Linked DNA regions of Desulfurococcus amylolyticus Z-533. The main gene of each other region encodes a partner of the protein of the gene in region 3 in a complex. Links are inferred from orthologs where the notes say so. Each region holds a gene or a part of one and is shown on either strand. Other genes may lie near its edges.

What was found.
Region 1: SPHMEL_RS00570 (region 3) and SPHMEL_RS06330 share a complex: the UniProt entries of both Methanocaldococcus jannaschii proteins name them as parts of the 50S ribosomal subunit. The link is inferred for Desulfurococcus amylolyticus Z-533 from one-to-one orthologs.
Region 2: SPHMEL_RS00570 (region 3) and SPHMEL_RS06645 share a complex: the UniProt entries of both Methanocaldococcus jannaschii proteins name them as parts of the 50S ribosomal subunit. The link is inferred for Desulfurococcus amylolyticus Z-533 from one-to-one orthologs.

What each region holds. Positions count from the first base shown.
Region 1 is NZ_KI911318.1:1,196,467-1,200,843, reverse strand. What follows is about bases 1,082-3,928. They hold SPHMEL_RS06330 (50S ribosomal protein L10), read left to right. Parts: upstream 1,082-1,929; coding sequence 1,930-2,928; downstream 2,929-3,928. Other genes in these bases: alaS (alanine--tRNA ligase), read left to right, coding at 3,828-3,928; rpl12p (50S ribosomal protein P1), read left to right, coding at 3,395-3,718; SPHMEL_RS06335 (50S ribosomal protein L1), read left to right, coding at 1,277-1,924; SPHMEL_RS06340 (50S ribosomal protein L11), read left to right, coding at 1,082-1,277. In the rest of the region: signal recognition particle-docking protein FtsY, read left to right, coding at 1-68; SPHMEL_RS06350 (protein translocase SEC61 complex subunit gamma), read left to right, coding at 86-265; SPHMEL_RS06345 (transcription elongation factor Spt5), read left to right, coding at 271-762; more of SPHMEL_RS06340, read left to right, coding at 765-1,081; more of alaS, read left to right, coding at 3,929-4,377. UniProt on the Methanocaldococcus jannaschii protein: Forms part of the ribosomal stalk, playing a central role in the interaction of the ribosome with GTP-bound translation factors.
Region 2 is NZ_KI911318.1:1,235,902-1,240,265, reverse strand. Bases 1,082-3,915 are described here. They hold SPHMEL_RS06645 (50S ribosomal protein L22), read left to right. Parts: upstream 1,082-2,178; coding sequence 2,179-2,652; downstream 2,653-3,915. Other genes in these bases: SPHMEL_RS06625 (30S ribosomal protein S17), read left to right, coding at 3,843-3,915; SPHMEL_RS06630 (ribonuclease P protein component 1), read left to right, coding at 3,558-3,836; rpmC (50S ribosomal protein L29), read left to right, coding at 3,307-3,561; SPHMEL_RS06640 (30S ribosomal protein S3), read left to right, coding at 2,655-3,326; SPHMEL_RS06650 (30S ribosomal protein S19), read left to right, coding at 1,722-2,165. Also shown: more of SPHMEL_RS06655, read left to right, coding at 1-1,081; more of SPHMEL_RS06625, read left to right, coding at 3,916-4,193; SPHMEL_RS06620 (50S ribosomal protein L14), read left to right, coding at 4,193-4,364. UniProt on the Methanocaldococcus jannaschii protein: This protein binds specifically to 23S rRNA. It makes multiple contacts with different domains of the 23S rRNA in the assembled 50S subunit and ribosome.
Region 3 is NZ_KI911318.1:96,429-100,849, reverse strand. What follows is about bases 896-3,786. They hold SPHMEL_RS00570 (50S ribosomal protein L13), read left to right. Parts: upstream 896-2,060; coding sequence 2,061-2,513; downstream 2,514-3,786. Other genes in these bases: rpsB (30S ribosomal protein S2), read left to right, coding at 3,155-3,786; SPHMEL_RS00560 (DNA-directed RNA polymerase subunit N), read left to right, coding at 2,941-3,141; SPHMEL_RS00565 (30S ribosomal protein S9), read left to right, coding at 2,510-2,932; SPHMEL_RS00575 (50S ribosomal protein L18e), read left to right, coding at 1,693-2,055; SPHMEL_RS00580 (DNA-directed RNA polymerase subunit D), read left to right, coding at 896-1,696. In the rest of the region: SPHMEL_RS00590 (30S ribosomal protein S4), read left to right, coding at 1-412; SPHMEL_RS00585 (30S ribosomal protein S11), read left to right, coding at 426-827; more of SPHMEL_RS00580, read left to right, coding at 854-895; more of rpsB, read left to right, coding at 3,787-3,802; amrB (AmmeMemoRadiSam system protein B), read left to right, coding at 3,901-4,421. UniProt on the Methanocaldococcus jannaschii protein: This protein is one of the early assembly proteins of the 50S ribosomal subunit, although it is not seen to bind rRNA by itself. It is important during the early stages of 50S assembly.

The sequences.
Region 1 (4,377 bases), 1.1 Mb from region 3 along the record:
ACTATAAGGATTTAAAACCTTTTAACCCAATCGAATACGTTGAGAGGATTTTAACTGGTTTACAGTGAAATAGGGGTGTAATGACTTGGATTTACGTGAGCTAGTAGAGGCTTGGAAGAGGATTTTACTAATAGCTACGAAGCCCGAGTGGGATGAGTACTGGACCATATTAAAGATAAGCTTACTCGGGCTAGCCATAGTAGGCGGCATCTCATTCGCTATAAGAATGATATTTTACACGTTTCTCTACCCCTACACTGGGTGATCGGCATGAGTGAATCACAGGAGTCCAGTGGAGGTGCGGCGAAGATATACGCGGTGAAAACAACACTGGGCAGAGAACTGGATACTGCTTTAATTATAGGTATGAGGATCGATGAGATGCGGGCGAGGGGAGAGGAAACCAGTATTGGAAGCATCATCATACCTCCAAATGTAAGGGGCTACGTGTTCATTGAGGTTGAGAGGCTAGGCGAACTCTACAAGGTCATCTCCGATATCAGGTATATTAAAGCCGGTAGGCCGATTAAGGTGTCCTACGAGGAATTCGAGAAGCTTTTGAAGCCTAAACCAGTTATAGAGGAACTTAACGTGGGTGATGAAGTAGAGATCACGAGGGGCCCGTTCAGGGGTATGCGTGCCAGGATAGCGGGCATAGATAGAAATAAAAACATGCTTACAGTGAATATTTTAGAGGCCGCTTTCACAATACCTATTACAATACCAGGTGATTATGTTAAGAAGATAAGTAAGGGTGTGTAGGAATGGTGAAGAAAACCATAAGGGTAATGGTTGAGGGAGGGAAGGCTACACCAGGCCCACCCCTAGGGCCTACCCTATCCCCATACAAGGTTAACATACCCCAGGTTGTGAAAGCGATTAATGATGCAACAAAGGATTTTGAGGGGTTATCAGTTCCGGTTGAGATAACAATAGACATCGACACCAAGGAGTTCGAGGTAAGGGTTGGCATACCAACTACAACGGCTCTATTAATGAAGGAGGCTGGTGCAAAGCAGCCTACAGGTGACCCGGCTCATCAGAAGATAGGCAATATATCGTTTGAGCAGGTTGTTAAAGTTGCCATATTGAAGAGGGATTCACTAACAGCTAAAACGCTGAGGGCAGCTGTTAAAACAGTCTTGGGCACGGCTAGATCCATAGGTATAACTGTTGATGGAAAGGATCCGAAGGAGGTTCAGAAACTAGTTGATGAAGGTGTTTACGATGAAATCTTATCTAGGTATGAAGAAGAGTGGAGTAAGGGTGGTCAATAATGCCTGTGTATACTCGTGAATCACTGGTTAACGCCATAGAGAAGGCGCTAGCCCTTGGGAAAGGTAGGAGGTTTAAGCAGAGTGTTGAAATGATAGTAGTGCTAAGAGATATCGATGTGAAGGGGCAGGCTGGGAAAATAAGGGAGTTTATAACGCTACCTAAGGGCAGAGGTAAAGAGTTAAGCGTATGTGTGATAGGGGATGAAGAGCTAGCGGTTAAAGCAAGGGAGGCAGGTGCTAAAATAGTGTTAACGAGTCAGGATCTCCAGGGCTTAAGCAAGAAACAGGCGAAGAAAATAGCTGGTCAATGTGACTGGGTCTTGGTTAGAACGGATTTGATGGCTTTAACAGGGCGTACTCTGGGTCCGGCCCTGGGTCCCAGGGGTAAGGCACCTATCCCGGTACCTGCTTCCGCTAATATATCAGCCCTCATAAAGAGATACATGAATACCGTTGTGGCAAGGGTTAAGGATCAACCGCAGATAATGGTTCCGATAGGTGCAGAAGACATGAGTCCGGTGGATCTCGCTGAAAACGCACTGGCTGTTTTATCAGTGATAGAGCAGAGGCTTCCATCAGGTGCTGGTAACATTGCCAAGCTTGTTTTTAAGACTACAATGGGTATGCCGGTAGAAGTGTACAGGTGATTAATATGTCTCTTACAGCTAGGAAGATACCTGAGTGGAAGATTAAGGTAGTAGAGGAACTCGTTAACCTGATCAAGACCAGTAAAGCTTTCGCTATAGCGGATATAACCGGTATTCCAGCCAACCATATTCAAATGCTGAGGAAGAAGCTGTATGGTAAAGCGGAGTTGAGGGTGGTCAAGCCGAGACTGCTGGAGATCGCTTTAAAAAAGGCTGGCTTGAACCCGGAGCCGTTTAAAGAGTATCTCACTGGTCAAATACTGGTTGTATTCACCAATATGAATGCGTTCGAGCTTGCAATGCTGATGGACGCTCATGTAACTAAATCATACTTTAAGCCCGGTGAGAAAACAGATAGGGAGATAATCATACCTGAGGGTAACACTGGTATACCTCCGGGCCCCATGCTAAGTGTATTCGGAAGGCTCAAGATACCAACCAAGGTCCAGGGAAATGTTGTCTATGTAGCTAAGGATACAGTAGTGGCTAAACCAGGTGATGTTGTCTCTGGTGATCTAGCTAGCCTGCTCCAGAAACTGGGGCTGGCATTAAAAGAGATACGGCTTAGACCTAAGATAGCTTATGAGGGTATTGTTATACCAGGCGATAAACTCATACTAAATCTAGACGAGTATAGAAACAACATTATGGCGGCTCACCTCGACGCCTTAAAGATAGCTGTTGAAGTAGCATTACCGGAGCCAGAAGTACTACCACTAGTTATATCAAGGGCTCACAGGCACGCCTTATCACTAGCTGTGGAAACAGGCTTTATAACACCTGAGACGGCTGAAATGGTATTCTTATCGGCTGTTGCCAAAGCCAACGCTTTAGCAGTTGAGGTAGCAAGGTATGCTCCAGAGCTGGGTATAGAGGTTAAACAGGCTCCAGCACCAGTTAAACAGGAAGGCGAGAAGAAGGAGAAGGGTGAAGAGGAGAAGGAGGAGTCTAAGGAGCTTAGTGAGGAAGCCCTCTCAGAAGGTTTCTCAGCACTATTCGGTTGAGCCTGTTGCGGGTTCTAAATCCTTTCTGAATTCTTGTAAATATTTTTGGATGTGTTTTATCTTCTCGGTGTCTTCACTAGTTTTCCTCGATGACTATTACCTTTTACTTTTCTCCCGTGGAGCCTGAATAGTTTCTCCCGGTATTCTCTGGGCGGGTATACGGGGTATTCCACTATTGTGAAGAATGAAGCCGGACGGAGCAGGGGAATAAGAAATAATGGGATGAAGCAGGTAGCCAGAAATATCTACAGGCAATCACAGGAATTCACCAGACCCGAACCCTCTAGAGGACAAACTAAACCATCTCAAAACACCACGATCAGACCTCTAGGGGCAACGGATGTTGGTTAGGATGAATGTTTGCTGCCTCTAAATTCTTGCCTGGGAGGCATGATGAAGCTTTAAAAGCTACTTTCTAGATTTAAATCCTGCAGTAATGCTTTGAACAAGTGGAGGTGCAGGGTGTATGGAGTATATATATGCGTCTTTATTGCTGTATAAGGCTGGAAAAGAGATAAGCGAGGAAAATGTGAAGAAGGTGCTTGAAGCAGCCGGTGTTGAAGTAGATGAAGTTAGGGTGAAGTCTCTGGTTGCAGCCATTAAAAACATTGACATAGCCAAGGTCCTTGAACAGGCTTCTGTAGCACCTGTGGCAGCTGCCCCAGTTCAAGCGGCCCCAGCGGCTGCGCCTGCTGGTGAAGAGAAGAAGGGTGAAGAGGAGAAGAAGGAGGAGTCTAAGGAGCTTAGTGAGGAAGCCCTCTCAGAAGGTTTCTCAGCACTATTCGGTTGAAAATAATGGCATTGTTTACGAGAGGATAAAGATTTTTAGGATTTTACGAAAACTTAATTTGCTTCCTTACTATTAGGTATCCTAAGTTAGAGAGAGGTTAGTTAAAACCATGTCTAAAAATATAAGCTTCGACTATCTCCGCAGGTATGGCTATGAGAAATACACCTGCAAGAGATGTGAGGAGGGTGTTTTATGGAGCAGGATTCCAAGGGATACTTGCCCGGATAGGCCTTGCAGCAAATATGAGTTCCTCTACAAGGATTATAAAAGAGTGAGGCCCTTAAGCCTCCAGGAGGTAAGGGAGAAGTTTATAGGGTTCCTCAAGTCAAAGGGGCACGGCGTAGTGGATCCCTATCCAGTTCTAGCCAGATGGAGAAATGACCTCTATTTAACCATAGCATCAATAGTGGTATTCCAGCCTGCTGTTACAGATGGTATTGTTGATCCCCCATATAATCCACTAGTTATAATCCAACCATCTATAAGGCTGAGTGATATAGATAACGTGGGGTTAACCTTTGGACGGCATTTAACCAGTTTTGAAATGGGTGGGATGCATGCTTTTAATAAACCGGGTAAATTCGTTTACTGGGTTGAGGGGATACTGGATAACACAATAGAGTTCTTTAATAAGGAGATAGGCATAGACCTCGACGACC
Region 2 (4,364 bases), 1.1 Mb from region 3 along the record:
GAACGCAGGGTGAGCCAAGCGGTACAGTGGAGTTATTTGCACTGGATGAGAAACTATACAGGAGGCTAGGTAGGACACGGTTTTTAACCATTAGCAGTATGCTCAGCGAGGAGTCTTCGAGGAGAGAGATACTCACATACATATGGATGAGGAAGGCAGGGATTCTGAAGAAGCGATCCAATGGCTCCCTAGTAGTCGATAGAGACGAGTTGTCGAGGTATCGGGCTGGCTCCACATATAGGTTAGAGTTAAATGATATAAAGCGGTTCCTCGGTGAGATACCTAGTAGGCTCTGGAGTAAAGTACTCACCGAGGACTTATTGAATAGTGTTAAGATAGAGGACCTAGTATCTCTAGCCGAGAAGTTCTACGGGTTCAACCATAGCGTGGATAATAGGATAATCGGTGAGTTGAGGAGGCGTATAGTAGAGGGATGGACGCCTTCGTTCAACGATGCACGTAGACTCGAGAAAGTATTAGGGAGGGTTCTTAAAGGGGTTAAAGCGGATATACCCCCGCATCTACTTCAATATATGGATAACGCTGCCGAGTATGTGAAAGGAAAGGAAAGGGTGCTTGTTGAAAGAATAGAGGAGCTCCCATTGAAGGAAAGATGGGGGGTTTTAAGAGGGCTTAGACAAAGGGTGAGGGATGCCGATTTCTATAGGCGCCTTAACCCCTTATCATTAATGGAGTTAAAGAGCCTTGGTAGCCTGGATAAAGCTCTCGCCAGCAAGATAATGCTGGGGGAGGTTATAGGGAGTTATGTGGAGTACATGTTGACCCGTGATACCTCCTTCAAGGTGTACGCCTTATACATCGCTGAGAGGATTGATCCATCTATGCTGGAGCCTATGTACAGGCCAGTGCTCGAGAGTATTATTGTAGGCGATGAGAAGAAGCTATTGTTCCATCTTGGTAGGGGGATGGGCTTCGACCTAATAGAGCTTATCTCGATAAAGCTCACCGAGGAGTATTCCAGGAGTGGAGTCATTGATCAAGCCCTCGTGAAGCGGGCAATAGCCATTGGCATGAGGCTGTTGAACTACATGAAGGGCGGGGAGGGTCATGCGCGGAGGATCGAGAAGACAGGTTTAAGGGGTAGGCTTGACACCAGGGGCACGGTGTATAAGAGGATTCGTTTAAGTAATGAAATAGTCTACAGGAGACATAGGAGAAGGCAACGCATGATAGGCATTGTAGATGTAAGTGGTAGCATGGCTAGGTTCGCTCTATGGTCGATCCTCTCTCTGGCAGTGTTATTCCCAAGCGTCTCATACATAGTGTTGTTTAGTGAGAGAAGCAATGTATATAGATCCCCAGTTAAGAAGACTGCCCGGATGCTCGCAGGCTTCCTAGAGAAACTATATACGGAGGGATTCAAGGGGTATACTAATATATCTGATGCATTAAGGAGAGCCGGCGAGTTAGCTCTGAGAAGCAACTCTAGGACCATGGTGTTATTCAGCGACTTAAAGCAGACGATCCCCGATGTAGACCCATGGATCGTGGCGGGCGAGCTTGTTAAGAAGGGATTGAAGGTGATCATCGTAGTACCACGTAGCATCGAGGAGGAAACTATAGAGAAGTACAGGAAAGAGGGATGCGATGTAGTGGTTGTCGAGAACCCTGAGAACATAGCAAACATTTTAAAAAGGAGGATAAATCTTAAAAATAGAGTCTAGTAGTGTCTATTACGTTAGTGCTTAACGTGTGAGGGGATGATGGATTTGGCGGTGAATTTACAGGATCTCCCGGTGGAATGGAGGAAGTTCAAGTATAGAGGTAAGAGCCTTGAGGAACTCTTAAATATGTCGATGGATGAACTCGTGATGTTGCTACCGGCTAGGCAGAGAAGAAGCTTGAAAAGAGGTTTAACAAAGGCCCAGATAAAGCTGCTTGCGAAGATAAGGAAGATAGCCAGGAACCCTGAGCTAGCTAGGAAAGCCGTGATAAAGACGCATGTAAGGGATATGGTGGTTCTACCGGAGATGGTGGGGTTGACGATTGCTGTGTATAACGGGAAAGAGTTTATCCCAGTTAAAATCACGCCGGAGATGATAGGCCATTACCTTGGTGAGTTCAGTCCCACTACCAAGAAGGTTACTCATGGTGAGCCAGGACTTAAGGCTACGAGGGCAAGTCGCTTCGTAGCCATGAAGTAGAGGTGTTATATGTATGCCTACATGGCATTACTCTGTAAAACTCGAGGATGAATCAAAAATCGCTAAGGCAGTCAGGTATGATATACCTGTCTCGATAAAATATATGCGTGAAATAGCTTACACGCTTAAAGGAATGAAGTTGAGCGAGGCCATCAAGTTCCTCGAAGACGTCGTGAAAATGAAGCAGGCTGTCCCATTCAGAAGGTATCATGGAAAGCTGAGCCATAAGAAGGGTTTAGCTGATAGGTTTAAGTGGCCTATTGGCAGATACCCTGTTAAGGGGGCTAGATATACTTTGGAAGTCCTCAGGAATGTTGAGGCTAATGCTGAAAACAAGGGGCTTGATAAGGATAAACTGGTGATAATCCATATAGCGGCCCATAAAGGGATCACGTTAAAGAGGTATATGCCGCGTGCTTTCGGTCGGGCCACTCCTAAGTTCCGTAGAATGAGTAACCTGGAGGTTATCGTTAAGGAGGTTGGCTAAGCATGGTCGGGCCCCGGGTTAAATCATACTTCCTTGAATACGGGTTGAAGAAACTAATGATCGATGAGTTTCTAGCACACTACTTCAAGGATGCAGGATACGCTGATGTAGAGTTATATAGGACTCCAACGGGCTATCGTGTAGTCATACATGCTGAGTACCCTGGTAGACTAATAGGTAGGGGAGGTAGCGTTATAAAGAAGCTGTCCACGATACTCCAGAATAAATTTGGCCTCGACAATGTTAACATAACGATATCGCCTGTAATAGACCCTGATTTAAACGCTAGGGTGGTGGCATTCAGAATTGTTAGAGCACTGGAGAAAGAGATACCTTTCCGCCGGGTAATGATGTATATGCTTAAAAGGGTGATGGATGCTGGTGCAATTGGTGCCGAGATCATTATAAGCGGTAAGCTGAGGGGCGAAAGGGCAACATATGAGAAGCTCAAGGCCGGGAAAGTGTATAAGGCTGGTGAGCCAGTGGAATACATGGTTGACAGGGCAGTAGTCAAAGCGCTCTTAAAGCCTGGTATATTCGGTGTTGAAGTCGTCATTGTTAAACCAGGTATAAGGATGCCCGACCACGTTGAGATAAAGACCCTGAAACCCGAGGAACTGGAGGCTTTAAAGCCAGCTAAGACAACAGAGGGTGGTGGTAGTGAAGGCAAGTGAGATAAGGAGGATGGCCCCGGAGGAGAGGCTTAGGAAACTAAATGAATTAAGGCTAGAGCTGGTTAAGCTAAGGCTCCAGGCTAAAATGGGTACTCTGACAAATACTGCTAGAATACGGAATGTGAGGCGCGATATCGCGAGGATATTAACGGTGATCAATGAGGAAGGTGGTGTATCCGTGAGCGAGGCAAGCACTACTAGTGGAGAAACTGGTTCAGAGGGTCAGGCGTCATGAGGGTGAATAGTAGGAACATTGCCTACCATGAGCTCATAGGACTGGAGGTCAGGATCCTACAGTATCCTGATCCATCGCTTGTGGGGTTGAAGGGTAAGGTGGTTGATGAGACGTTGAAAACCCTTGTTATTGAGACTCCATCTGGTAGAAGGGTGAGGATTTTTAAGTTCAACAGTATACTCGAGTTCATGCTCCCTGACGGGGAAGCCGTGGTTATTAAAGGGTCTACGATTATTGGTAGACCCTGGGATAGATTGAAAATGGTTTCGAGGTAGGTTTCCATGAGTCAGAGCAGGGTTAATAACATAGGTATAACGGGTATTAATCCCCCCGAGAAAATATGTAATGACCCCAAGTGCCCCTGGCATGGAAGACTTAAGGTTAGGGGAGTAATTTTAACAGGTGTTGTAGCCAAGAAGAAGATGCAAAGGACTGTTGTTGTTAGACATGAGTACTTACACTACGTGAAGAAATACATGAGATATGAGAAACGCCATAGGAACATACATGCCCACCTACCTCCATGCATAGATGTTAAAGAAGGCGATACAGTAGTGATCGGTGAAACACGTTCCCTCGCAAAAACAGTTGCCTTTGTAGTCCTAGGAGTGATCAAACGAGGTGGTGAGTGATGGGTGCAAAGAGAGCTGTAGCCGGTAAACCAGCCTTCTCGAGGCGGAGGGTGAACACTGGCCTCCAAGTGATGTCTATAGCTAAGGCAGCTGATAACAGTGGGGCAAAGGAGGTAATGATCATAGGTGTCCCTGGATACCATGGTAGACTGAGAAGGGTTCCGCCAGCCG
Region 3 (4,421 bases):
GTTAAGGAATAAAAGAGAACTATGGAAGACCGCGACCATGGTGAGGTATTATAGGCACAGAGCGAGATCCCTATTAGCAACGCCTCCTGAAATCCGTGAGAAGGAAGAGAAAGCCCTTTTAAACAGGTTGATAAAATTAGGGCTACTTAAGGAAGGAGCCAGGCTGGATGATGTGTTAAACTTGAAAATAGAGGATCTACTGGAGAGAAGGCTTCAGACCATAGTGTATAAGAAGGGGTTAGCAAAGACCCTTCATGAAGCCAGACAATTAATTGTCCACGGACACATAGCAATAGGGGGTAGAAGAGTGAGGTCGCCTGGCCGAATAGTCACAGTTGATGAGGAGCCATTGGTTGATTACTACCCATTCAGTCCATTAAAGCAGAGAATAAGCCAAGAAGCACAGGCATAGAGGTGATTGAACGGTGGCTTTCTCAATGAGAGAGTTAAAGTGGGGCGTAGCACATATATACAGCAGCCCCAACAACACAATAATACATATAACAGATATAAGCGGAGCGGAAACTGTGAGCAGGATAAGCGGTGGAATGGTTGTAAAGGCAGATAGAGAGAAGCCAAGCCCTTATGCGGCAATGATGGCCGCGGCAAGGGCTGCAACCCAAGCGATGGATAAAGGTATCACCGCGCTACATATAAAAGTAAGAGCACCAGGAGGCCACGGACCTAAGACTCCTGGGCCAGGTGCTCAAGCAGCTATTAGAGCTCTGGCCAGAGCGGGTTTCATTATTGGTAGAATAGAGGATGTGACACCAATACCACATGATACCACAAGAAGGCCTGGCGGTAGGAGAGGTAGGAGGCTATAGAAGGGCAGAAACGGGTGTTTTCCAGCTTGCATATTGATATACTTGAGAAAACCCCCTCTACTATTAAGCTATATTTAAGGGATGTGCCATTACACCTCGTTAATTCGCTGAGAAGAACAATACTATCGGAAGTCCCTACAATGGCTGTGGACTACGTGGCTATAACGGAAAACTCAAGTGTCTTCTATGATGAATACATATCGCATAGGCTTGGATTAATACCATTAAAAAGCAATGAAGCATTAAACAAGTATAAGCCTCCCGAGGAGTGTGCAGAGGCCGGTGATAGAGGAATATTCTCGCAGGATTGCTTCGTAACCCTAAGGCTGGAGGCAAGCGGGCCTGAGAAGGATGTTTTAACAGTGTATAGTAGAGACCTTGTTAGCAGTGACCCAGATGTTGTACCAGTCTACGGTGAAATACCGATATTGAAGCTTATCAAGGATCAGAGCATAAGGCTTGAGGCATATGCCAGGCTTGGAAGGGGAAAAGAGCATATAAAATGGAGCCCAGTCTCCACCGCTGCGCATAAATATGTTCCAGTGATAACCCTCGATAGTGAGAAATGTAAGGGGGCCGAGTGTTCTAGATGTGTTAATGCATGCCCGAAGAATATATTTGAGGCAGGCAACAACTCGGTAAGGGTTAAAGAGGATAAAATACTTGAATGTACATTCTGCAGGCTATGTGAAAACATATGCCCCACCCAAGCCGTGAAGGTATCATGGAGGGAGAACGAGTATATATTATATCTAGAGCTAACAGGAGCTCTGAATGCTAGAAATATTTTAATAGAGGCAATAAACATTCTAAGTAGAAAACTAGATGCTTTCATAGATGAGTTGAGAAGGAATGGTGTCGCTGTATGAGCAGGCTGAGGAAAACAAATATAGTTTTAAGGAAAGTGATAGAGGAGTTGAGGAAGCAAGCCTCTATAAATAACGCACCAATATGGAGTAGTATAGCTGAGGAATTATCCAAGCCAACCCGTAGAAGGAGGGCTGTGAATATCAGTAGGATAAATAGATACAGTAAGCCCGGGGACGTTGTAGTAGTGCCTGGAAAAGTACTTGGTGCAGGTAATATAGATCACCCGGTTACTGTGGCAGCATTCGGATTCTCAAGGACAGCACTTGAGAAAATAGTGAAGAGTGGTGGAAGAGCAATATTTATCCCCGACCTTGTTAAGGAGAACCCTACCGGAAGCAACATCAAGATAATTGGGTGAGCTTGATGAGTGAGGAGAAAGTACTCTACATAGATGCATCGAACCAGATATTGGGGCGTTTAGCGAGTATTATTGCTAAGAAGTTGCTCGAGGGATATAGAGTCATAGTGGTTAATGCTGAGAAAGCCGTGGTAAGTGGTGAGAAAAACAGGGTGTTAGAGGGCTATAAGATATTATTTAGGGTTAAAACCCACTACAATCCAGAGACCAAGGGAGTCAGGAGGCCTAGAACCCCGGCCAATATCTTTAAGAGGACTGTGAGAGGAATGTTACCGATAGATAAGCCGAAGGGAAGAGATGCTTTTAGGAGGCTCAGAGTATACATAGGTGTGCCAAGCAACATGAAGAATATTGCCTTCATACAGTTCCCCGAAGCCTCAGTCTCCAGGCTCCGTAATAGATATGTTTACTTAGAGGAGGTGGCGAAAGCCGTAGGGTGGAGGGGTGTTAGGAAGTGAGCCAGACACTCAGTGATAAGATAAAAATAGTTGTTTCATCAGGCAAGAGAAAAACAAGCATTGCTAGGGCTGTGATAAAACCCGGGATTGGAAGAGTATGGATAAACAACGTACCAGTAGAGTTCATCCAATTCGAGCTAGCCAAGATGAAGATACTGGAGCCACTATTACTAATAGGCGACCTAGCAAAAACAGTAGATATAAGGGTTAATGTACACGGCGGAGGCTACATGAGTCAGGCCGAGGCTGTTAGAATAGCTATTGCAAGGGGACTAGTCGAGTTCTTTAACAGTGATGAGGTGAAATCCCTATTTAAAGAATATGATAGGCACATGCTAAGCGGTGATCCACGTCAGACAGAGCCTAAGAAATGGGGTAGATATAGTGCTAGAAGGAGATGGCAGAAGAGCTATAGGTAGGTGGGATCTTGTTATTCCCGGTTAGATGTTTCACCTGTGGTAAACCCATTGGGCACTTATGGGAGGAGTATATTAAAAGAGTTGAGAACGGTGAGAACCCGGCTAAAGTATTAGATGATCTCGGTGTGAAAAGGTATTGTTGCAGGAGAATGTTTTTATCATACACGGATATATCAAAGGAGATATTATATTTCCCTAAGATCTCGTAGGAGGTGGTAGTGAATGAGCGATATACCTGAAGGAGAGGCACCTGTTTCAAAACCCGAGAGCGGAGTAATTGAGCTACTCGTACCAATTGAGAAATACTTATCAGCCGGTGTGCACATAGGCACCCATATATGCACGAAGTTCATGGAGCCATTCGTGTACAGGGTTAGATCCGATGGATTATATATACTGGACGTAAGGAAAATAGATGACAGACTGAGGATAGCTGGAAAATTCCTCGCTAGATATCAGCCCGAGAAAATAGCCGTTGTCTCAGTAAGACAGTATGGGAGGAAGCCGGTTCAGAAGATGTGTCAGTATGTAGGATGTAAGCCATTCGTAGGTAGATTCTTACCGGGAACCTTCACTAATCCAAGTCTTAAGATATACTTCGAACCAGATGTAGTAGTGATCACTGATACAAGGTCTGATATGCAAGCCCTTAAGGAGGCCGCTGAAACAGGTATACCGATAGTAGCCTTAGCAGATACCGACAACAGGGTTGACTATGTAGACCTCATAATACCCGGGAACAATAAGGGTAGGAAGAGCCTGGCCCTAATATACTGGATACTAACGCGTCAAATACTGCGTGAGAAAGGTGTTATACCACCGAACGCTGAACTACCTGAGCAGCCTACCGATTTCGAGGCATCCCTCTAAATTTTTCGCAGGCATCCAGGACCATATTTCTAGGCTTATTCCATAATGCTTCAAGGTATTTAACTCGTAGTTAACAGTTATTATTCAAGGGGAGCAGGTTGAAGAAGAGGAGTCCTATAGTAGCCGGGTATTTTTACCCTGATAAACCTGGGGAGTTAAGAAGCGTGATAGAGTGGTCTTTCAAACATGGGATCGGACCCGGGAAGCCACCGAGTCCCTCAGATATCCAGGCCACGAATTCAATAGGCTATGTAGCCCCTCATGCAGGCTATATTTACAGCGGCCCTGTAGCTGCACACGTCTACTTTGATATGGCTTTAAATAAGAAGCCTGATACCATAGTGATACTTGGTACAAATCACACAGGCCTTGGAAGACCTGTTTCAGTGTATCCTGAGGGAGTATGGGAGACCCCCCTTGGAGACCTTGTTGTAGACAGTGAGATTGGAAGACTTATTGTGGAGAACAGTGAAATCGCTGAGTTCGATGAATATGCTCATTTAGAGGAGCACTCAATTGAGGTCCAACTGCCATTTATAGTGTACATCTATGGCGAGGATGTGAAAATAACCCCGATAGTTATAGGTATCCATACACCAGATATAGCAAGAGACCTAGC